2 regions of the Exiguobacterium sp. SH1S21 genome follow, and region 2 is predicted to be linked to the other one. Evidence: a T-box and tRNA genes for the amino acid it is inferred to sense, from the RefSeq annotation. Region 2 holds a T-box; the other holds one or more tRNA genes.
What was found. The T-box of region 2 lies ahead of EVJ24_RS08515 (valine--tRNA ligase). A T-box ahead of a tRNA ligase gene usually reads a tRNA of that ligase, here a tRNA-Val.

Region 1 (11,376 bases), on a different contig from region 2:
CTTCGGCAGCGCCTATCAAACTTGGGCGAAATCACGAAAACGATTGATTCCGTTCATTTATTGAACAAGCGTCGAAAAACACGAATTGATAACCTCGACCCAACAAAAATGCGATCCTGTCAGCAAATGACAGGATCGCATTTTTTATACGGAAAATCGACCGAGCAGTCGGACGATCAAAAAACCGGCAACGAACGAAACAACGCTCAAGACCCACATCGTCGCCGTCTCCGGAAGACCCGGGAAGACGACGGCGAGGGACCCGATGACGAGTCCTAAGATGACCGAGAACGTCATGCCCGGGAAATTCCCGAGCAAATAACGGATCACTTTACTGCTGACGATAAACCCGACGGCTACACCGAGTCCGACGATCCCGATAATGAGCACGTTCAAGTTCGACAAGGCGCTGATGACCGTCGGGTACACGCCGATCAAGAGCAAGACGAACGAACCGCTGATCCCCGGGAGCAACATCGCCATACTGCCGAGCCAACCCGAGAAGAACAACAACAGCGCCGTGCCGGTCGACAGTTCAGTAATGATGGCCGTATCGGCCGGTTTGATGATTGCCATACTTGCTACTAGAATCGCTCCGATCACCATCGCCACGATGTGCACGGGACGCATCGTCGCACGCGATTTAAATTCAAACATCAACAGCGGGATGATCCCAAGAATCAAGCCGATGAAAAAGAACTGTGTCGGTGCATAGTATTCTAGCAATAAAAATTCAATTAAACGGCTCAATCCTAAAATTGCGGCCGCCATCCCGATGCCTAAAGGAATCAAAAACGCAACATGCTTCTTCCAGTGTCGACTGAACAGACCGCTGATCGCTTCGATCAATCGATCGTAAATCCCTAAAATGACTGCGATTGTCCCCCCGCTGACGCCAGGAATCAAGTCACTCGTCCCCATCGCGATACCGCGCAGGATATTTTTCCACTCCATAATCGATCTCCTTTTATATCTGATTCGTTTCAAGCACTTAGTATATCCGAGAAGCTCGGGTTTTGCATCGGTTTCAAGACCGAGACTCAGACTTCGGTCCATATTTCACAAGTCAAACGTCATATAATCGAAACGCCCTCCTGAAATCTCAATCTCTTTATGTTTGCGGAAGCCAAGACGTTCGTACAGACGAGCGGCCGCCGGATTGCCTTGGTCGACGTTGAGTGTGACGGCCGGGATGTTCGTTTCGCGAGCATGTTCGACCACTCGCTGGATCAAGTTCGTACCGATGCCGCGTCCTCCAAATTCTGAGTCGACGGCCACGGAATCGATATACAAAACGTCTCCTTCCGTCTCCACGTCAATTTGCCCAGGCTGTCCATGCTCGATGAGCCATTGCTTAATCGGCTCATCCAACTCAATCGCGCGCTTGCCCTCATAGGCGATAATAATACCTGCGATAACGCCATCTATGTCTGCCACCCAAATGTTTTCATGACTTAACCGGTTGTTCGGCCGACCAATCCACATCGCTAAGCGTTCGAGCACTTGCTTTTGGTCTGTCGTCCCCGTCAATGAATACGCGATGTCATGAATCGCTGCGTAAACGAGCGGTGCGATTGCTCCACTTTCGTTTGACTGTGCCTGTCGAATGTTCATCATTTATCTCCTCCACCAATTAGTCTAGCATAAAGCTAGAAACTGTTGGTTTGTCACATCTAGAAGTGTGGGATGATAGAAACAGAAGGGAGGAATTTTTAATGAAAGCTATTTTAACGGGCATGAACGGTACAGTCGCACCGGTCGTCGCCAAAACGATACAACGACATGGGATCGAACCTGTCGCTTGGGACAGAACAAAAGTCTCGACTTCAGACGAGGCGGCGATGCGTGAATTTATTGAATCGGTGCGTCCTCATTATTTTCTTCATATCGGTATGGGATCGGTTGAATGGGCTGAAACGTTGGCCCGCCTTTGCGGAGAATACAACATCCCGTTCTTGTTCACGAGCACGGTCTCAGTATTCTCAGACAATGTGACCGGTCCGATCACGCCGGACACACCACCTGACGCGACGGACGAGTACGGCACCTACAAACGCGCCTGCGAAGAAGCAATCGCTCGGACCAACCCTGGTGCACAAATCGTCCGACTCGGCTGGCAAATCGGCGAAGCTGCCGGTTCGAATAATATGATGGACTATTTTACAAATGAAATGAACCAGCACGGTGTCATCAATGCGAGCACCCACTGGTATCCATCGTGCTCCTTTTTAGAAGACACGGCCGACGCATTGTTCGAGATATTGACGAAGCGCGGTCCGGGTCTATATCAATTGAACGGCAATACGAGCCTGTCGTTCTACGACATCGCCACTTCGTTAAACGAGTTGCATGACCTCGCGTGGCGCGTCGAGCGAGCGGATGAACCAAAACGCGACAACCGGATGGTCGACATGGACATCACGATCCAACCGATCACGAAACGATTGACACTTCATACAAAATGAGTCGACGAATTCGTCGACTCATTTTATGGTTATAAAGGATGTTACCTCGCTTCTACCGAACAAACTTACATAGGAAGGGAGGGGGCCGTATGCTCTCATTCATTTTGACGTTCCGTCGCATGTTTCGTGGAATATGGCGTGGGTTGAAAGAACCTGAATTTCAAGTTCTGTTCAGTCTAGCATTCCTCACGATTTTGTCAGGTACGCTGTTTTACTCCCGTTTTGAAGATATGCGTTGGTTAGACGCCCTCTATTTCAGCGTCATCACGCTCACGACGATCGGCTACGGTGATTTCGTCCCGACGACCGATATCGGCAAAGTGTTCACGATCGGTTACGTCATCACCGGCGTCGGCATCATGGTCGGATTCATCACACAAGTATTCAATCATTTGCAGCAAGCACGAGTCGAGGAGATTAAGAACAAACGTAAAACGCCGCCATCCGATTAAGAATGGCGGCGTTCGTTCGTTACGATGCTTTTCGACTTCGGTTCTCGATTGCTAACTGCTGATTAAAACGCTTCGTTTCGGCGATGACGACGCCCGACAAGAACAAGAGCCCGATCAAGTTCGGGATGGCCATCAAGCCGTTGAAGACGTCAGACAGTGCCCATACCATGTTCAAGTTCGTCGTCATCGCCCCGAGTCCGGCGACGAGTACGAATGCGATCCGATACGGGATGATCGACTTTTGACCGAACAAGTAATGAATCGATCGCTCACCATAATACGACCAACCGAGCACCTTCGAGTAGGCGAACATGACAAGACCGATTGTGACGACATAACTGCCGAACGGCCCGAGGAACTGCTCGAACGTCGCCGTCGTCAACTCGACCCCTTCGAGGCCAGAACCGATTTGACCGCCCATGACGAGCGTGATCCCGGTGACCGAACAGACGATCAACGTATCAAGAAACACCTGCGTCATCGAGACGAGGCCTTGACGACCTGGCATGTCCGTCTTGGCCGCGGCCGCTGCGATTGGAGCCGAGCCAAGACCAGCTTCGTTCGAGAAGACGCCGCGCGCAACCCCGTACCGGATGGCTGCCCCGATGGCTCCGCCGCCAATCGCTTCGGCGCTAAACGTGCTGCTGAAGATGAGCGCGATCGCATCGGGGATGAGTGTGTAGTTCATGATCATGATCAAGAGACCGCTTCCTAAATAAAAGACGATCATGACTGGAACAAAGTAACTGACTACACGACCGATGGTTTTGACTCCGCCGAGAATGACGGCGCCCGTAAAAATCATAATTAAGATGCCCGACACGTACAGTGGGACGTCGAATGTCGAGTTGAGCGCCAACGCGACCGAGTTCGTTTGAACCCCGTTCCCGATCCCGAACGCGGCTAGTGAGGCGAACGCTGCAAACGCGACTGCGAGCCAGCGTTGCTTCAAGCCCCGTTCCAAATAATACATCGGTCCTCCGGCCATTTGACCACGTTCGTCCGTCACTCGGTACTTGACGGCGAGCACGGCTTCGGCGTACTTTGTTGCCATCCCGAAGAAGCCCGATACCCACATCCAAACAATCGCGCCTGGTCCCCCGAGGACGACCGCAGTCGCGACACCGACGATATTCCCCGTACCGACGGTCGCCGCGAGCGCTGTCATGAGCGCTTGGAAGTGGCTAATATCTCCTCTTGACGTCTTGTCTTGATTTTTAGAGAACGCGAGTTTCAACGCGTAAGGCAACTTCGTGATTTGAAGCCCCCCGAGACGCACCGTCAAATAAACGCCTGTCCCCACAAGCAAAATTAACAGCGGCGGTCCCCACACAAAGTCTGAAATCGTACCGATTAGTTCGCTGAACGATTGACTCATGCTGTAATCCCCTTTCCCCGTATGTAATAAATACACCTCTATTTTTTCAGAATACTCGGAACGTTGTCAAAAGTATTGTACTAAAACAAAGACGCGAGTAAACGTTCTGTATCTAAAACAGCGAGCCGTCGGTTAGACGTCTCGCTGTGACGGTGGCTTTTCGCGTTGCAGAGGGGCTTTCCAATCAAAATCGTCCGGCACATAGTCAAGTCCGCCCGAATGAAACGGTTGGCATCGCAACAGGCGCCGCGTCGTCAAATACCCGCCTTTGACAGCGCCATGCTTCTCAATCGCCTCAATCCCGTAGTGCGAACAGCTCGGATAAAATCGGCACGTCGGGGGCTTTAAAGGGGAAATAAAGCGCTGGTATCCTTGAATCCCACGTACTAATACTCGTTTCATTTCAATCGCCTCGCTCAGTCAGATTACTGCAATGATAGCCCGGACTGGGTGAATTGTCATCTGCAGCGCTTCGTCGATTCTCGTTACAAAACGACGAGTTTTTTTCCTTTCTTTTACAATTCAAGCGTGGCAGGCGATAATTGTTCGAACATTTGTTATGATAGGCAACATATATACGACCGAATCAAATGAATGAAGAGGTGACGGAAATGAACATATTAATGGTAGGAGCAGGATCGATGAGCGAGGCACTCGTCCGAGGCTGGATCGCTTCCGGGCTCTCCCCTGAACAGGTTACGATGACGAACCGGAGCGACCTTACACGTCTAGAGCAGTTGCGAGATGAACTCGGCGTACAGATCGTCGAAACAGAAGACGTCAACGCTTACGACATCGTCGTGCTCGCGATGCAACCAGACGGCGTCTTAGCTTACGCTCAATCACAGACGTGGAAAACACCGCTGCTCGTATCCGTTGCGGCGCATATCGAGCCGAGCGAGCTTGAAGAAGCAGCCGGCATCCCAGCCATCTGCGCGATGCCGAACACTCCGGTCGCCCATCAAACCGGGATGACCGGACTCTGGTTCGGACCTGAGACAGATGCGACCGACCGCGAGACGGCGACGGCACTGTTCAACCGTGTCGGTCGGACGGCCGTCACGGACGCGAAAACGATGTCGGCTTTCATGGCGGCGGCCGGATGCAGTCCTGCGTTCTTTTACGAGATCGTCGGTTCGATGACCCCGGTGCTGACAGAAGCCGGGTTTGATGAAGACACGGCCCGCCAAATCGTCGCTCAAGCGATGAAAGGATCAGCCGAGTTATTGTTGCATGAGACACGTCCGACCGATGAGCTGATCGCAGACGTCGCCGCACCTGATGGACCGACCGACCGCGGTGTCGGCGTGCTCCGCTCACGTGACTTGTCTGACGTGATGTCGTCTGCGCTCCGCGAGAGCGCGAAAGAAGATCATGATCCTATCGACGCAACGATTGAAAGAACGTAAGTACTTGAACCGCCCGATAGAAGTCGAACGTTAAGTTCTGACTTCTATCGGGCGGTTTTTTTAATTCTCGCACTACTATTTTTTAGAAGTCATAAAATCCACAAATAATCTTGCTTCCCGATAGTAAAGAACGTGTTATGCTACCAAATGAGAAGAATTATCATTTGACTAAAATGGAGAGATCTTAATGAGTTCATTACTTGCCATGCCGCTACATCAACCAGTGCTCATATCCGATTTAACGAGAATTGATGACCGCTTGCGGCGTCGCATGATCGCCTTAGGGTTTTATGAAGGTTGCTCCGTCCGAATTAAGCGTCGGGCCATCTTTTCCGGACCGCTCACGATTGAACAAATCGAACATCAACAAATGATTGCCATCCGTCGCTGTGACGCTGAACAGATCGGGGTGATCGTCCCATGACGCAACGGATTGCCTTAATCGGAAACCCGAACACCGGAAAAACGTCTCTATTTAACCGATTGACCGGTTCCTTCGCCCACGTCGGTAACTGGGCAGGTGTCACGATCGAACAGAAAATCGGGCAGCTGCATGGAAACATCGGACAGTTGATCGACTTGCCCGGTGTCTATGATTTAGACCCGCTATCGGCTGACGAAGCAATCGTCTCGCGATTCCTGTTGCAGGAACCGTTCGATGGGATGATCAATATCATCGATGCCTCGCAGTTCGAACGTAACTTACAATTAACGCTCCAACTGCTCGAAATGGGCCGCCCGCTTCAAATCGGCTTGAACATGGTCGATGTTGCCAAAGGACGAGGCATCCACATCAATTTAGAGCGCTTGAGAGAACGTTTGGACGCGGACGTGTTTCCGATCACAGCGCGCACCGGCGCCGGCTGTGAAGTCCTCCTGTCCTCCCTGCGAACGACCCCACGCGAGCCGTTCATACTCGATTACGGGGAAGAGACCGAACAGGCGATTCAACAAATTCTTGAAGCGACGGGACTTGGTGAGCGCGATCGCTGGGTCGCCATTCAATACTTGGCCGGAAATCGCGTCATTTCAGAACAGCTCGAATCGTCGTCGCCAACCGTCCATGAAATTCGTAAAGCGTTAGAAGTGAAACTCGGACGCTTCGCCCACGCTCACATTACAGAACGCAGACGCGACTGGACGAAAGACGTTCGCCATCACGTCGTCGATCAGCAAGGCGCACAACAAGCCACGGTCACCGACCGCATCGATGCCGTCGTGACACATCCGATCTGGGGCTTACCCATTTTCTTTACAGTACTTTACGCCTTATTCCACATCACGTTCAACTGGATCGGTGCCCCGTTGTCCGATCTGTTGGATGGATTTCTGTCGGGTCCGGTCACGTCCGGAACGAGCTCGTTGTTACAACTGCTCGGGACCTCTTCTTTCATCCAGGCGTTGCTGATTGATGGGGTGATTGCCGGTGTCGGCGGTGTCCTCGTCTTCGTCCCACAGATTTTCGTGCTCTTTTTCTTTATCTCGTTTTTAGAGGACTCTGGCTATATGGCGCGTGTCGCCATTGTCATGGACCGATTTATGCAACTCGTCGGACTGAACGGGAAAAGTTTCATTCCGATGATCATTGGATTTGGTTGTAACGTCCCAGGTATTATGGCGGCACGGACGGTCGAGGAAGAACGGGAGCGGCTCGTCACGATTTTTATTTCGCCGTTCATGTCGTGCTCGGCGCGTCTACCGATTTATGCCGTCTTCGCTGCCAGTTTTTTCGCATCAAACCAAGCGCTCGTCGTCTTATCGCTCTATATACTCGGGATCGTCCTGGCGTTGATTGCCGCGAAAATATTCACGTCCGTATTAGCGGCGGAAGATCGGAACAGCCTCTTTATCGTCGAACAGCCTCCATACCGTGTCCCCCAAGGATTGACGCTTTGGCGCAGCACGTGGCAAAAGGCGAAAGGGTTCGTCCGAAAAGCAGGTACGTTCATCTTTGGCGGTTCCGTCTTCATTTGGTTACTCGCCTATTCCGGTCCAGCCGGAATGGACGTCCCGATGAATGAGAGTTTTCTCGCTATGATCGGCGGGGTCGTTGCGACGTTGTTGGTTCCACTCGGTTTCGGGACGTGGCAGGCCGGTGCTTCGCTCATCACAGGTTTTTTGGCGAAAGAAGTCGTCGTATCGACGATGGCGATCATTTATGCGGTCAGTGAATCTGACTTGTCTGCTTCGTTGCTTCCCGTGTTTACGCCGTTGAGCGCATATAGCTTCATGGCGTTCGTCCTCTTGTACGTCCCTTGTCTAGCGACCGTCGCCGTCATTCGGCGCGAGGTGGGAAGTGCCAAGTTGACGTGGGTCGCTAGCCTTTATGGGCTTGGTGTTGCGTACGTCGTATCACTGATGATCTATCAAATCGGTCGTCTGTTCGGATTGGCTTAACAAGGAGGAAATCACATGTCCTTATTTGATGTATTGATCGGTCTTGCCGTATTCGGGTACGCCGCTTATTCGCTCCATCGCTACACCCGTAAAGCAAAAGCTGGTAAATGCGCCACGTGCGAAATCGCACCGACTTGTACGACATCCTGTGACGCAGCAGACTGGGATAAAATCATTGCGGAAGCACTACATCCTGATCAACCAGTCACAGCCCACAAAAAAACGGATTAGCGCGAAAAAATGCGCTAGTCCGTTTTTCATTGGAGGATATGTAACGTGGTGACAATGATCGCGACCATCAAAATACCGGGCAGCAAGTTGGCGACACGAATCCGAGTAATTCCGACCAGGTTTAACCCGATGGCGACGATCATGACGCCGCCGGTCGCCGTCATCTCCAAAATAAAGTCATCCATGAGCGACTCCGGAATAAACTTCATGATCTGGATGGCGAGCAACGCGATTGCCCCTTGGTACAACAAGACCGGCACGGCCGAGAACATGACGCCGATGCCGAGCGTCGAACTGAGCACGAGCGCCGTGAAACCGTCAATCAACCCTTTTGTATAGAGGACGTCATGGTCCCCGCGCAGGCCGCTGTCGAGCGCCCCGATGACGGCCATCGCCCCGATCACAAAGATGAGCGTCGCCGTGATGAAGCCTTCCGCGATGCTCGACTTACTTTTCCCACCGAGACGCCGTTCCAACTGATAGCCGATCTCGTTCAGCTTCTCGTCGAGCTTCCACCATTCGCCGAGTGCGGCTCCGATAACGAGACTGCCGATGACGATTAAAAAATTCTCACTTTTCAAGCCCATCTGTACGCCAAGCACGACGACGGCGAGACCGATGGCAGCCGTGACCGTCTCTTTCATCCGCTCGGGGATTCGGTGAAACAACAACCCGAGTAATGTGCCGACCACGATCAAGGCCGCATTGACGATTGTTCCGGTTAATACCATCGTGTAATTCCCCGTTTCTGTATGTATTGAGAGGAATATACCAACTGTTTATGTGGGCTGTCAATTAAAAGAATACACAAAAAAAGCCACTTCTCGTAAGAAGTGGCTGCGCGGAAACCCACGTTCCTATGGGTTTCGCATCGGGTTTGGCACCCAAGTGATTCTGACTGGGCTCGAACCAGCGACCTCTACCCTGTCAAGGTAGCGCTCTCCCAGCTGAGCTACAGAATCAGGTCGTGTCCTCTCTTTAGGACACTATTAATATATCAAGAAACTAATGCCTTGGCAACTGTTTTTTAAAACTTTTTTTATTTTTTTTACCGTGTCATTTCTTCCCGTTTCATGTGACGACATAGACGTTCCAAATCGCCGGCATATACGGACACGATCATGCCTCCGTGTTCGGTGTCACGGTCCCAATGCAACCCATTCGCTTTGGCGACTCGCTGTGACGGCACGTTGTCCGGGTGAATGAGCGAGATGATGTCTTTCTCGCCGTCCTCGAACGCATGCCGCATAAGACGTGCGGCCGCTTCCCGACCGTAGCCCATGTGCCAGTGCTTCGGTGCCAGCCAATAACCGACCTCGAGCTCGATGTTGCCATCAAGTTCATGCAAGAGCGTCCCGGCATGGCCGATCGGCTCATCGCTTTGATGTGTCATCAGCTTGAGGAGTCCGGTCTGTCGGCCCGTCGTATAGCGGGCCAACTGTCTCTCGAACCATTCGATTGTCTGTTCATCCGTATATGGCTTGCCGTCCGGACTGATGAAGCGCATCACCCGCGGATCTTGGAGTAACGATTTTACGAAATAGAAATCGGAGATCGTATAAGGTTCAAGCCGTAGACGTTCTGATTGCAACTCGACAAGATTCATCTTTCCCGCCCCTTTCTTTCACAGTCTGAACTATTCAATTCCCGTTTCTATCTCATTTCAATCCTATTCACGCCACGACTTTCAACCCGATAACGCTCCCGATAATGAGAATTAAAAAGAAGATACGCCAGCGATCCCTTGACTCGTTCAAGTACAACATACCGAGAATCACTCCACCCGCCGCGCCGATTCCGACCCAAATCGAGTAGGCGAGCCCGAGTGGCAACGTCTCGAGCGAACGTGACAATAAATAAAAACTTAGTGCAAACGTCGTGATCGAAAGAAGCGACCATTTTAAAATCTGATAGCCTTTTGATTTTCCCATGAAGAAAACAGCAAGCATCTCAGCGAGCCCAGCCCCGATTAAAAATGTCCAACTCATGCCGACTCACCTCCTGTCACTTGCTTCAAACCGACCACCCCGATGAGGAGCGTCGCGATAAACAACAGCTTCATTCCCGTCATCGTCTCATCAAACAAAATATTTCCAACGATGACCGTCCCGACAGCACCGATACCCGTAAAAACGGCGTACCCGGTGCCAGCTGGCAACACACGGAACGACATCGCCAACAAGCCAAAACTGACAATCAATAACACGATGGTCACGACGGTCGGTCCTAATACGGTAAGCCCGTTCGACAATTTCATCGTCGTCGCCCAAACAATTTCAAGAAGTCCGGCGAGCACGAGCCACAACCAAGCCATTTGTTCCTTTTTCATGTCCACCCGACTCCTTTCTTGAAAATTTTAAATGCCGCATGCTGTCGTTGCGCTCGATTCGTTGCAAACGAAAAGAGCGAAAGCAATGCCCCGTCCAAAAAGCAATAGTATGCGTCATATACGTCGTCGAGCGATTGTTCCGGTAAATCGCCACGCTCCATCGCCAAACGGAACTGCTCTTTCTCAAACGCCTGGAGCTCGGTCTCGACCGACCCGATCGTCGTCTCGATGAAGACGCGCAGCTCAGGAGGCGGTACGAGCAGCATTCGCTTCGTCAACATCCACGTCTCTTCTTCTTCGAAGAAATGAATCAACGCTTCAACGATTGCCTCGATCCGTTCGAGCGGTGCCGCCTCATTTGACGCGTCCCGCGCTTGTTCCCAAGCGTGCTGGTAACGCTCGGCCATCTGTTCGACGACTTGTTTGAACAGCTGTTCTTTTCCTTCGATGTGCGCATATAAAGATGCTTTCTTAATCCCGACATCTTCGGCGAGCGCCGCCAAAGACAGTCCTTCATATCCTTCGAGTGCGAACCGGCGTCTGGCAGCTTGTTCAATCCGTTGTTTCGTGGTCATATGCGATCTACCCCTTTCATCTCCCCTCACTTTACCTAACGAACGGTAGGTAGTCAAACTTCCGGATTGAGTTTTTGTACGGACAACGCCAAAATGAGAAGAGACCGTCAGAGGAAGGAATGATTGTATGATCGAACAGT
Region 2 (11,376 bases):
CGATACCGAGAACTTCAACGCCATCTTGCTCGCGAAAGCGGGACTTGAGCGCATGGGTTGGACCGACCGCGTCAAGTTCGAGGCGCTCGATGCCGACATGATGGTACCGGCCGTCGGACAAGGCGTGCTCGCGATCGAGAGCCGGAAAGACGACGCCGAAGTGACGCAGATTTTACAACTCCTTCACGATGACGTAACGGCGAAAGCTGCGACGGCGGAGCGGACGTTCTTGAAGGCGATCGAAGGCAGCTGCCACGTACCGGTCGGCGGCTACGCGACGGTCGACGGGGACACGGTAACGCTCACCGGCTTGATCGCCTCGGTCGACGGCAAAGACGTGCTCCGTGTGACGAAAACGTCAACGGACGAAGTCGCTCTCGGTCAAGACGTCGCTGACGACTTGCTCGGACGCGGCGGACGCGAGATCCTCGCCTCGGTCAATGTGTGACGTCTGGTACACAGGGACAAAACGACTGACCGCTTCGCAACGGGCCTTGCTCGATGCGAGCGGTCTTTCCGTTCATCACGTCCCGATGATCGAGACAAGGCTGACCGGGAAACCAATGCCAACTGATTCGTTCGATTGGCTCGTCATCACGAGTCAAACCGCTGTCCCAGCGCTTCAAGACGTTCCTCGGAACGTTCAAGTCGCCGCCGTCGGCGAGAAGACGCGGGACGCGCTCGAGGCAGAAGGATTCACCGTTTCGCTCATGCCAGAGACGTATACGGGCGAGGCGTTGTTCCGCGAGTTGGCGAACGTCGTCGCTGAGGAGGACGTCGTTTTGTTCGCCCGTGGGGATTTGGCGAACACCGAGCACATGCAGCAATTGCCGCATGTGTACGACTGGGTCGTCTATGAGACGGTCGAGAAAGCACTCACGGCCGATCAAGCGGCCGCGCTCGAACACGTCGAGGCGCTGCTCGTGCTCAGTCCGTCCGCGGTCCACGCGCTCACACCATACCTCGAGCGGTTTCACGGCACGTGGTATGCCATCGGCGAAGTGACGGAGCGTGCCGTCCGAGAAGTGTCGACGTTACCGGTCCGAGTGCCTGAGTGTTATACTATGGATGCATTAATACAGTGTGTAGGGGGAGATTTTTCATGAACCAATTCGACCGTCACCGTCGTCTGCGCTCGTCGAAGTCGATGCGTGCACTCGTACGTGAAAACCATGTTCGGAAAGAAGATTTGATTTATCCGCTCTTCGTCGTCGAAGGGACAAATATTAAACGCGAAGTCAGCTCGATGCCTGGCGTCTTCAACTTCTCGCTCGATCGTCTCGAAGACGAGATCCGTGAGCTCGTCGACCTCGGGCTCGAGTCCGTTCTCTTGTTCGGTGTACCTGAGCATAAAGATCCGGAAGGCACGGAAGCGTACCACGACCACGGCATCGTCCAAGAAGCGATCCGCAAAGTGAAAGAGTGGGCACCACAGCTCACGGTCATCGCCGACACGTGCCTCTGTGAATATACGTCGACGGGCCACTGTGGCATCGTGAAGAACGGTGACGTCGATAACGACGCGTCACTACCGCTTCACGTCCAGACGGCGATCACGCAAGCGCAAGCGGGCGCAGACATCATCGCACCGAGCTCGATGATGGACGGCTTTGTCGCCGCCATCCGCGAAGGGCTCGACCAAAACGGTTACAGCCACATCCCGATCATGAGCTACGGCGTCAAATACGCATCGGCGTACTACGGACCGTTCCGTGACGCGGCGCAGTCGGCGCCTGGTGAAGGCGACCGCAAAGGCTATCAGATGGACCCGGCCAACCGCCGCGAGGCGTTCCGGGAATCACAGTCGGACGTCGAGCAAGGTGCCGACTTCATGATCGTCAAACCGGCGCTCGCGTTCATGGACATCATCCGCGACATGCGCGACTCGCTCGATATGCCGATCGTGGCGTATAACGTGAGCGGGGAGTACGCGATGATTAAAGCGGCGTCGATGAACGACTGGATCGATGAACAACGTATCGTCATGGAGACGATGGTCGGTTTCAAACGGGCCGGTGCCGATTTGATCGTCACGTATTTCGCAAAAGACGTCTGTCGCTATTTGGAAGGAGAATTCGCATGACATACAAGCAAACTCGCTCAGAAGCAGCGTTCAAACAAGCACTCCCACTCATGCCGGGCGGGGTCAACAGCCCGGTCCGTGCCTATAAATCGGTCGGGATGACGCCGATCTTCGCCGAACGCGGTGAAGGTTCACGCGTCTACGACATCGACGGCAACGAGTACATCGACTACGTCCTCTCATGGGGGCCACTCATTCTCGGTCACCGCGACCCGGTCGTCATGAAAGCGATCCAAGATCAGGCTGAAAAAGGCTGGACGTTCGGGACACCGACAGAGCTTGAGACGAAGATGGCCGAGCTCGTCATCGACCGCGTCCCATCGATCGAGATGGTCCGCATGGTCAACTCCGGTACGGAAGCGACGATGGCGGCTCTCCGCCTGGCACGCGGCTATACGGGCAAGACGAAGATCTTGAAGTTTGAAGGCTGCTACCACGGCCACGGGGACTCGCTCCTCATCAAGGCCGGATCAGGTGTCGCGACACTCGGTCTCCCGGACTCACCGGGCGTCCCGAAAGACTTGGCGAGCCACACGCTCACCGTCCCATACAACGACCTCGACGCGCTTCGCATCGCGTTCGAGAAGCACGGTGACGACATCGCCGGCGTCATCGTCGAGCCGGCTGCCGGCAACATGGGCTTCGTCCCGCCGCAGCCAGGATTCCTCGAAGGACTGCGTGAGATCACGGAACAAAACGGCGCGCTCCTCATCTTTGACGAGGTCATGACCGGCTTCCGCGTCGGTTACAATTGCGCCCAAGGTTACTTCGGCGTGACGCCTGATCTTACGTGCCTCGGCAAAGTCATCGGCGGTGGCCTTCCGGTCGGCGCATACGGCGGCAAACGGGAGATCATGGAACACATCGCACCGCAAGGGCCGATCTACCAAGCAGGGACGCTTTCAGGCAACCCGCTCGCGATGATCGCCGGCTACACGACGCTGTCGCAACTCAAGCCTGAGCACTACGAGGAGTTCGAGCGCAAAGCCGACCGTCTCGCGGCAGGCTTCACGGCAGCGGCCGAGAAATATAACATCCCGCACGACACGAACCGGGCCGGCTCGATGTTCGGCTTCTTCTTCACGAACGAGAAAGTGACGAACTTCGAGAAGGCGAAAACGTCTAACCTCGACATGTTCCGCTCGTACTATCAGAAGATGGCGGGGCGCGGCGTGTTCTTGCCACCGTCACAGTTCGAAGGCTTGTTCTTGTCGACTGTGCATACGGACGAGGATATCGACGCGACGCTCGCTGCGGTCGATGCGACGTTTAAAGAGCTGCAACAAGAGTTTTCACTGTAATCTTGACTGAAACGTCTTCAATCGCTACAATTGTTTAACAGATACGTTTAAAAGCTATGATGAGGAATAGTACGCAACAACACTCCTTTCTAGAGACGCGGCCGCACGGTGCAAGGTCGCGAGGGAAGTGTGCGGAAGTCGCCTCGGAGCTGACCTTTTGAATCAAGTAGGAAGGTTCGGTCCATCGACCGTTATTCGATTTTGAGGGCGCCACGTGTTGGCGAACTAAGGTGGTACCGCGGAAGATACGGCTTCTTTCGTCCTTAGCGTTAAGGACGAGAGCAGCCGTTTTTTGTGTAGACAGATAGAGGAGGATTGGCACAATGACCAACGAAACAAACGAAATCAGCATGCCGACGAAGTACGACCCGAGTGCGACGGAAGCGAAATGGTACGACTATTGGATGGAGAACAACGTGTTCAAGGCGGACGAGGACGACTCGAAACAGCCGTACACGATCGTCATCCCGCCACCGAACGTCACAGGGAAACTTCACCTCGGACACGCGTGGGATACGACGCTCCAAGATCTACTCACGCGCTTGAAGCGGATGCAAGGCTATGACGTCCTCTGGCTCCCAGGGATGGACCACGCCGGTATCGCGACACAGGCGAAAGTTGAACAGAAACTCCGTGAGGACGGCATCATGCGTTACGACCTCGGACGTGAGAAGTTCCTCGAGAAGACGTGGGAATGGAAAGACGAGTACGCCGACACGATCCGTGCCCAGTGGTCAAAACTCGGCCTCGGTCTCGACTACTCGCGTGAACGGTTCACACTCGACGCTGGACTCTCAAAAGCGGTCCAGGAAGTCTTCGTCCGCTTGTATGAAAAAGGCTTGATCTACCGCGGCGAATATATCGTCAACTGGGACCCGGCACAAAAGACGGCCGTCTCCGACATCGAAGTCATCTATCAAGAAGTCGAAGGCGCGTTCTACCATATGAAATATCCGCTCGCTGATGGCTCAGGCCACATCGAGATCGCGACGACACGCCCCGAGACGATGCTCGGCGATACGGCCGTCGCCGTCAACCCGAAAGACGAGCGCTACGCGCACCTCGTCGGTAAGACGATCATGCTCCCGGTCATGAACCGTGAGATCCCGATCGTCGCGGACGACTACGTCGACGTCGAGTTCGGTACCGGTTGCGTGAAGATCACGCCGGCGCACGACCCGAACGACTTTGAAATCGGGAACCGTCACGAGCTTCCACGTATCCTCGTCATGGACGAGTCGGGGACGATGAACGAGAATGCTGGCAAGTACGAAGGGCTCGACCGCTTCGACTGCCGCAAGCAGCTCGTCAAAGACTTAGAAGCGGATGGCACGCTCGTCAAAATCGAGCCGCACACGCACTCGGTCGGTCACTCGGAACGTTCAGGCGCAGTCATCGAGCCTTATCTATCAAAACAATGGTTCGTCGATATGGAGCCACTCGCCAAAGCGGCGCTCGCAGCGCAAGGCAACGACGAGACGAAAGTCAACTTCGTCCCAGAGCGGTTCGAAGGCACGTACCTCCGCTGGATGGAAAACATTCGTGACTGGTGCATCAGCCGTCAACTTTGGTGGGGCCACCGCATCCCGGCTTGGTACCATAACGAGACAGGTGAAATCTATGTAGGGAAAGAAGCGCCGGCTGACATTGAGAACTGGCATCAAGACGAAGACGTGCTCGACACGTGGTTCTCGTCAGCGCTCTGGCCGTTCTCGACGATGGGCTGGCCGGACACGGATTCGGCAGACTTCAAACGCTACTTCCCGACGAGCGCGCTCGTCACGGGTTACGACATCATCTTCTTCTGGGTATCTCGGATGATCTTCCAATCGCTCGAATTCACGGGCAAGCAGCCGTTCAACGACGTGCTCATCCACGGTCTAATCCGTGACTCGGAAGGCCGCAAGATGTCGAAATCGCTCGGTAACGGCGTCGACCCGATGGAAGTCATCGACCAGTACGGTGCCGACTCGCTCCGCTGGTTCCTGCTCACGGGCTCGACACCAGGGAACGACCTTCGCTTCTACTGGGAGAAAATCGAATCGACATGGAACTTCGCGAACAAGATTTGGAACGCGAGCCGCTTCGCCCTCATGAACATGGACGGGATGAAGTTTGAAGACATCGACCTCTCAGGTGAGAAGACGCTCGCCGACAAGTGGATCTTGACGCGCTTGAACGACACGGTCGACCAAGTGACACGCCTCGTCGACAAGTACGAGTTCGGTGAAGCCGGTCGTTACTTGTACAACTTCATCTGGGAAGAGTTCTGTAACTGGTACATCGAGATGGCGAAACTCACGCTCTACGGTGAGGACGAAGCGGCGAAAGCGACGACACGTTCGGTGCTCGCGCATACGCTCGACTCGATCATGCGTCTCATGCATCCGTTCATGCCGTTCTTGACAGAGGAAATTTGGCAGCACTTGCCACACGAAGGCGACTCGATCGTCCGTGCGAGCTATCCGACGCGTCGTGACGACCTCCACTATGCGGAGTCGGTACCGGCGTTCGAAGCGGTCATGAACGTCATCCGTTCGGTTCGTAACATCCGTTCGGAAGTGAACGCACCGATGTCGAAACCGATCCAACTGTTCATCGCGACGAGTGACGATACGACACAAGGTTACTTGAGCGAAAACGAAGCGACAATCGGCAAGTTCACGAATGCGACCGAACTTGAAATCGGACGCGGCTTGACGGCTCCTGACAAGTCGATGTCAGCGATCATGACGGGTGCGGAACTGTTCATCCCTCTCGCCGACTTGATCAACTTCGAAGAAGAGATCGCCCGTCTTGAAAAAGAAGTGGCGAAGTACGAGAAAGAAGTCGAACGCGTGCAGAAGAAACTCGGCAACCCGGGTTTCACCGGCAAAGCACCGGCTCACGTCATCGACGAAGAGAAAGCAAAAGAGAAAGACTACCTCGACAAGCGTGACGCCGTGCGCGCGCGTCTTGAAGAGTTGCGTAAGTAAGACATCAACCTTCTTTGGAGACTTGTTCTCCGAGGAAGGTTTTTTGTCGTTTGGTAGAATTTTAGCATCTAAACGAGAAGAACCCCCGACGTCACGAACGACGTTTGGGGGTTCTCCGACGTAGCCATAAAACATAAAGTCCGATTCCCGTGATCCACAGGAAGTGCATGTAGAGCGAATCAGTCAGCCCGACTCGATACAAATGGACGAGATACACGGCATATAGGAATCCGGCGATGAGCATGATAGTGAAGTAGACGAGCCTCATTCGTGATCGCCTTCGTTCCATCCAGGCAGTTGCTTCGTCACTAAAAAATAAGATGATGTGAACAAGGCGCCAATCGCAAGTCCGGTCCATTGCGGGTGAAGCGGTTGTCCAATGAGGGATAGGTAGAGACTATACACCATATAAGCAGCCGAAAGGATGAGGCAGACAAGTACGGTAAGCATGACCTTCATTTCGTCTCACTCCATTCAAGCTCATTCAAATGTTTCATGAACTGGAAAAACGAGACGATTAAGAAAAAGGCGGGCATGGACCAAATCCAGCCCCCATAAAACGGACCTTGCCATAGCTCGAGCGAAATCAGACAAGCGAAACCAAGCGAGATGAGTGAAGCAAGTAGACGCATAGTAAACCTCCAGAGTGTCGTTTGTCTATAGTACGCATCCAAACGCTAAAAGGTTCCTAAAAAATCCATCCCGCAAAAGCGGAATGGATCACGTGCCACAAAACGTCTGATATGGATACGTCCGCTCTGGTCCCGTCGAGACGTAACGCCCGTAATCGGCTTCATAGTCATACGGTTTCCGCAACACGTCAAGTAAGGCTGTTGTCGGACCGAAGTCACCTCGCTCGGCTGCCGTGATTGCCGCTTCGACGTGATAGTTGCGCGGGATGACGGCCGGGTTGTGTTGGTGCATAAGTCGCGTCACATCAGCGTGCGGGAGACCTTGTTCAGCGAGTCGTTTACGCCATGCCGAAAGCCAGGCCTTCCCATCGTCACGCGACGCGAACGGAAGTGACTCCGTTTCTCCTAGCGTGAGCGCGCGGAACGTGTTCGTGAAATCAGCCTCGGTCTCCATCATGAGCCGGAGCAGTTCGTCCGTCAGCGCGTCATCGCCGTCTTTTCGGACGTAGAGGCCGATTTTATGGGCGAGTCCGGTGAAGTACGCTTGTTTATAAATCTCCGTATAATCGTTCAACAAACGATTGGCGATGTCGACGGCAGCTTCTTGCGTGTCGGCGAGCAGCGGCAACAGCGTCTCGGCGAGTCGGGCCAAGTTCCACGACCCGATATACGGCTGGTTCGCGTAGGCGTAACGGCCCTCGCGGTCGATCGAGCTGAAGACGGTGTGCGGATGGTACGAGTCCATGAAGGCGCACGGGCCGTAGTCGAGCCCTTCACCGCTGATGAACGTGTTATCCGTGTTCATGACACCGTGGATGAAGCCGACGAGTTGCCAATCGGCGATCAGCTTCGCCTGACGTTCGATGACGCGTCCGAGGAACGCTTCGTAGCGGTCAGGACGACCTTCAAGACTTGAGTCGTGACGATGGATCGCATAGTCGGCGAGGGCGGTGACGTCATCGATCGACCCGGCCGCGGCCGCGTATTGGAACGTGCCGACGCGGATATGGCTCGAGGCGACACGGGTCAGGACGGCACCGTGCTTCGGCCCTTGACGCATGACCGGTTCACCTGTCTTGACGACGGCAAGTGCCCGGTTCGTCGGGATGCCGAGCGCGTGCATCGCTTCACTAATCAAATATTCGCGTACCATCGGCCCGATGGCGGCCCGGCCGTCACCACCGCGTGAGTATTCGGTCGGTCCTGAGCCTTTCAACTGCACGTCGACCCGTTTACCGTTCGCTGTGACGTGTTCCCCTAAGAAGAGGGCGCGTCCGTCACCGAGCATCGTGAAGTTGCCGAACTGATGCCCGGCGTACGCTTGCGAGAACGACGTGTCGGTCTGCCGGTTTCCGGACAGGAGCGCCACGTCTTCTTTCAATGCATCAATATCGAGTCCGAGTGTCTCGGCGAGGGGTTCATTCAATAAGACGAGTTCTGGTTTGTCGACCGGGTTGATCGGCCCACGGTCGTAAAACATGTCACGAAGTTCGACGTATGTCGCTTCAAGGTTCCAACCTGTGTCTTTCATCTGAATTCCTCCTATCTCTGTTCGCTTCGAGTATAGCACAGCCGATTCTCTGCGTAGGCCTTCGTGAATTTTGGTAAGATGGGAGGGAAGTGTTAGAACAGGGGTGGGTTAAAGATGGAGACAAGACAAGACGTATTTGAATGGCTGAACGGACAACTGCGGTTCGGGATCAAGCCTGGATTGAATCGAGTCGAGTGGATGCTCGAGACGTTACAGATTGACGAATTGCCGTCGATTCACGTGGCCGGGACGAACGGGAAGGGATCGACCGTCGCGTTTTTGCGGGCGATGGCTATCGCTGAAGGGTTGAACGTCGGGACGTTCATCTCGCCGTACATCATCCAGTTCGAGGAGCGGATCATGTTGAACGGCGAACCGATTCGCGAGGTTGATCTCGTCCGTATCGCGAACCGTGTCCGTGACCGTGCCGATGAGTCGCCGGAGACGTTGACCGAGTTTGAACTGCTGACGGTCATGGCGTGGCTGTACTTCCATGAACAGCAACCGGACCTTATCATTTGGGAAGTCGGTCTCGGGGGCCGGCTCGATTCGACGAACGTCTTGAAGCGACCGCTCGCGACGATCGTGACGTCGATTGGCCACGACCATCAAGGTATACTCGGTGATACGCTCGCAGAGATTGCCAAGGAGAAGTTCGGCATCATGAAACGAGGCGTCCCGATGTTCCATAGTTTGGACGATGCGCAGTTGAGCGCTTTGCTCGAACAACAAGGACGGACGATGGAGTCACCGGTGCATGCGGTCACACCGCTCATCGAGTCGATCGAAGGCGGGGCCGACACAACCGTTACATATGAAGGACTGCCTGCTGCGGCGCTCGGCTTGACGGGTCATCATCAAGCCTACAACGGGGCGTGCGCCGTCGCGGTCGCCCGTCATCTCGGGTGGAAGACCGAGTCGATATTGACAGGGCTTGAGACGGCACAACATCCGGGGCGCTATGAGATCATCTCAAAAGAGCCGCGGATCATTTTAGACGGGGCGCATAATGCGGAAGGCGTAGCGGCACTCTGTGAGCAACTTCGTCTAGAAGAAAATGTCACCGTGCTTGTCGCGACTCTTGCCGATAAGGACCGTGAAGCGATAATCAAATCGTTAGGGATGCTCGCGACCGTTTATGAGACGACGTTCGACTTTCCGCGGGCACGGACGCAAGCGAGTCTAGTTGAAGCAGGAGCGAACTATGTGGAGTGGACAGGCTGGTTGGTGGAATGGATGCGTTCGCCACAAACGAAAACGCTCGTCGTGACGGGGTCGCTTTACTTTATTAGTGAAGTGAGAACGTATTTCCAAAGTTTTCAAAAATGACCTTGTTTTCACCATGGATTCAGAGTATGAATAAGTATGAGTACTTATGTCAAAAAATCCATTCACAACACCAGGGAGGAAACGCAGCATGGTCAGTCAACCTAGATTGAAACGACCCGTGGCGGCACTCGTTGCCATCGTCTTTTTAGCCTCACTCCTCATAACGACCATCTTTGAGGTCTATACAAAAGTTTCAGCGAGTACACCGGTCAAACCAGTGATTTTAGAATTGACCGATCTTGCAGAAAAAGATAAAAACACGACGGATGTGACATATGTCATCCCGTCACAATTAAATTTGGGAGCCGAATATACGGTCGAAACGATGACCGTTAAACAGTTTAATGCATCTCGAGAAGACTTATTAGGGAAGTATGATGCTGTCGTATTTGGACCGTCGCGGGCAACTGGCACTCAAGCAAAATATAGCTCGAGTACGATCACATACGACTCTTCGTTAAACGGGTCTAGTGCCATTCGGACGGTTACTCAAAAATCGCATGATACAAGATTTCTAGACAATGATTTAACTTTGTTAAAAGCAAAACAAATTCAGGAAGATTTACTTGCTAATGGAATTCCTGTTTTACTTCATGAAGATGTATTTGTTAACGAAAATAGTTCTCCAAAACAATTTGATCAATTGAAACAAACCGAAGCACGCACTTATAAATCGGTAGATGAAGCGAAAAAATATTTGCAGACTTATTTTGCAAGCAACAAACCGAATAAATTCAATCGCGTGACAACCCTACAAGATGCTAAAACCCTTACTTCTTTAGTAGATGTCAAATCAGCTTCTTCGATTGTCCCCGCAGTGCGTGGTAAAGCAATTCAATTTGATTATTCACTTGATAACAAGCCATCTGATAGCGCGACTGTCGAGCTTTATATCGATTTTGATAGTAACGATCGCTTCACTCAAAATGAATGGATTGAAACGGTACAGGCTAAACAAACAGGTTCGCTTTCATATACAATCGATGCGCCGAGTTACACGAGTCCCCGTTATTGGAAAATCATCATGAAAGATCCAGTCATGAAAACGTACTCGTATAAAACAGGACGCTTTTTACTGAAAGATGAAAAAGCAGTGGCAAAAGTGCTACAAGTTACAGCCGATACTTCAGATACAGCGAGTACTGGAAACTTAAAAAATACGTTCACAAATAATCAAATGCTAAGTTATGGAGATTTATATGAATTTGATTTGGAGACGATTAGTTATAAGCAACTAACGGATAGAATCTGTGGGCAAAATCTCAACAAGAACAAAGAATGGTTTTATAGTAAAGATTTAATTATATTCGGATTCAAAGATTCATACATCTCTGGGCTTACGAATACATGTACGCATTCAGAATTGAAGGAATTTATGGATCAAGGTCGTGGAGTTATGTTTACGCACGATATGCTATATCGCACTGAAAGTAGTGGCAGATTCAATGTGAAAAATATGTGGGAAAATAATTTCGCATCACGTTTTGCGACAAGAGAATACACGAATATGGGAATTTATGCTCAA

Region 1: it has a tRNA-Val gene. The T-box ahead of EVJ24_RS08515 (valine--tRNA ligase) is inferred to sense a tRNA for this amino acid. The anticodon was not compared.

The regions. Positions count from the first base shown of each region.
Region 1 covers NZ_SJUY01000006.1:122,168-133,543, forward strand. The annotation lists gene EVJ24_RS09725 (methyltransferase family protein) at 1-64, shown strand, start outside; gene EVJ24_RS09730 (DUF368 domain-containing protein) at 145-954, opposite strand; gene EVJ24_RS09735 (GNAT family N-acetyltransferase) at 1,060-1,614, opposite strand; gene EVJ24_RS09740 (sugar nucleotide-binding protein) at 1,716-2,465, shown strand; gene EVJ24_RS09745 (potassium channel family protein) at 2,555-2,917, shown strand; gene EVJ24_RS09750 (alanine/glycine:cation symporter family protein) at 2,937-4,295, opposite strand; gene yidD (membrane protein insertion efficiency factor YidD) at 4,428-4,697, opposite strand; gene EVJ24_RS09760 (pyrroline-5-carboxylate reductase family protein) at 4,907-5,704, shown strand; gene EVJ24_RS09765 (FeoA family protein) at 5,892-6,128, shown strand; gene feoB (ferrous iron transport protein B) at 6,125-8,101, shown strand; gene EVJ24_RS09775 (FeoB-associated Cys-rich membrane protein) at 8,117-8,332, shown strand; gene EVJ24_RS09780 (DUF554 domain-containing protein) at 8,359-9,063, opposite strand; tRNA gene EVJ24_RS09785 (tRNA-Val) at 9,222-9,294, opposite strand; gene EVJ24_RS09790 (GNAT family N-acetyltransferase) at 9,381-9,938, opposite strand; gene EVJ24_RS09795 (DMT family transporter) at 10,006-10,320, opposite strand; gene EVJ24_RS09800 (DMT family transporter) at 10,317-10,646, opposite strand; gene EVJ24_RS09805 (TetR/AcrR family transcriptional regulator) at 10,658-11,236, opposite strand; gene EVJ24_RS09810 (alpha/beta hydrolase) at 11,364-11,376, shown strand, end outside.
Region 2 covers NZ_SJUY01000005.1:91,580-102,955, reverse strand. The annotation lists gene hemC (hydroxymethylbilane synthase) at 1-448, shown strand, start outside; gene EVJ24_RS08530 (uroporphyrinogen-III synthase) at 441-1,106, shown strand; gene hemB (porphobilinogen synthase) at 1,103-2,083, shown strand; gene hemL (glutamate-1-semialdehyde 2,1-aminomutase) at 2,080-3,384, shown strand; T-box leader at 3,432-3,652, shown strand; gene EVJ24_RS08515 (valine--tRNA ligase) at 3,708-6,359, shown strand; gene EVJ24_RS15365 (hypothetical protein) at 6,451-6,627, opposite strand; gene EVJ24_RS08510 (hypothetical protein) at 6,624-6,818, opposite strand; gene EVJ24_RS15360 (hypothetical protein) at 6,815-6,991, opposite strand; gene EVJ24_RS08505 (protein adenylyltransferase SelO) at 7,080-8,522, opposite strand; gene EVJ24_RS08500 (bifunctional folylpolyglutamate synthase/dihydrofolate synthase) at 8,637-9,851, shown strand; gene EVJ24_RS08495 (DUF5057 domain-containing protein) at 9,940-11,376, shown strand, end outside.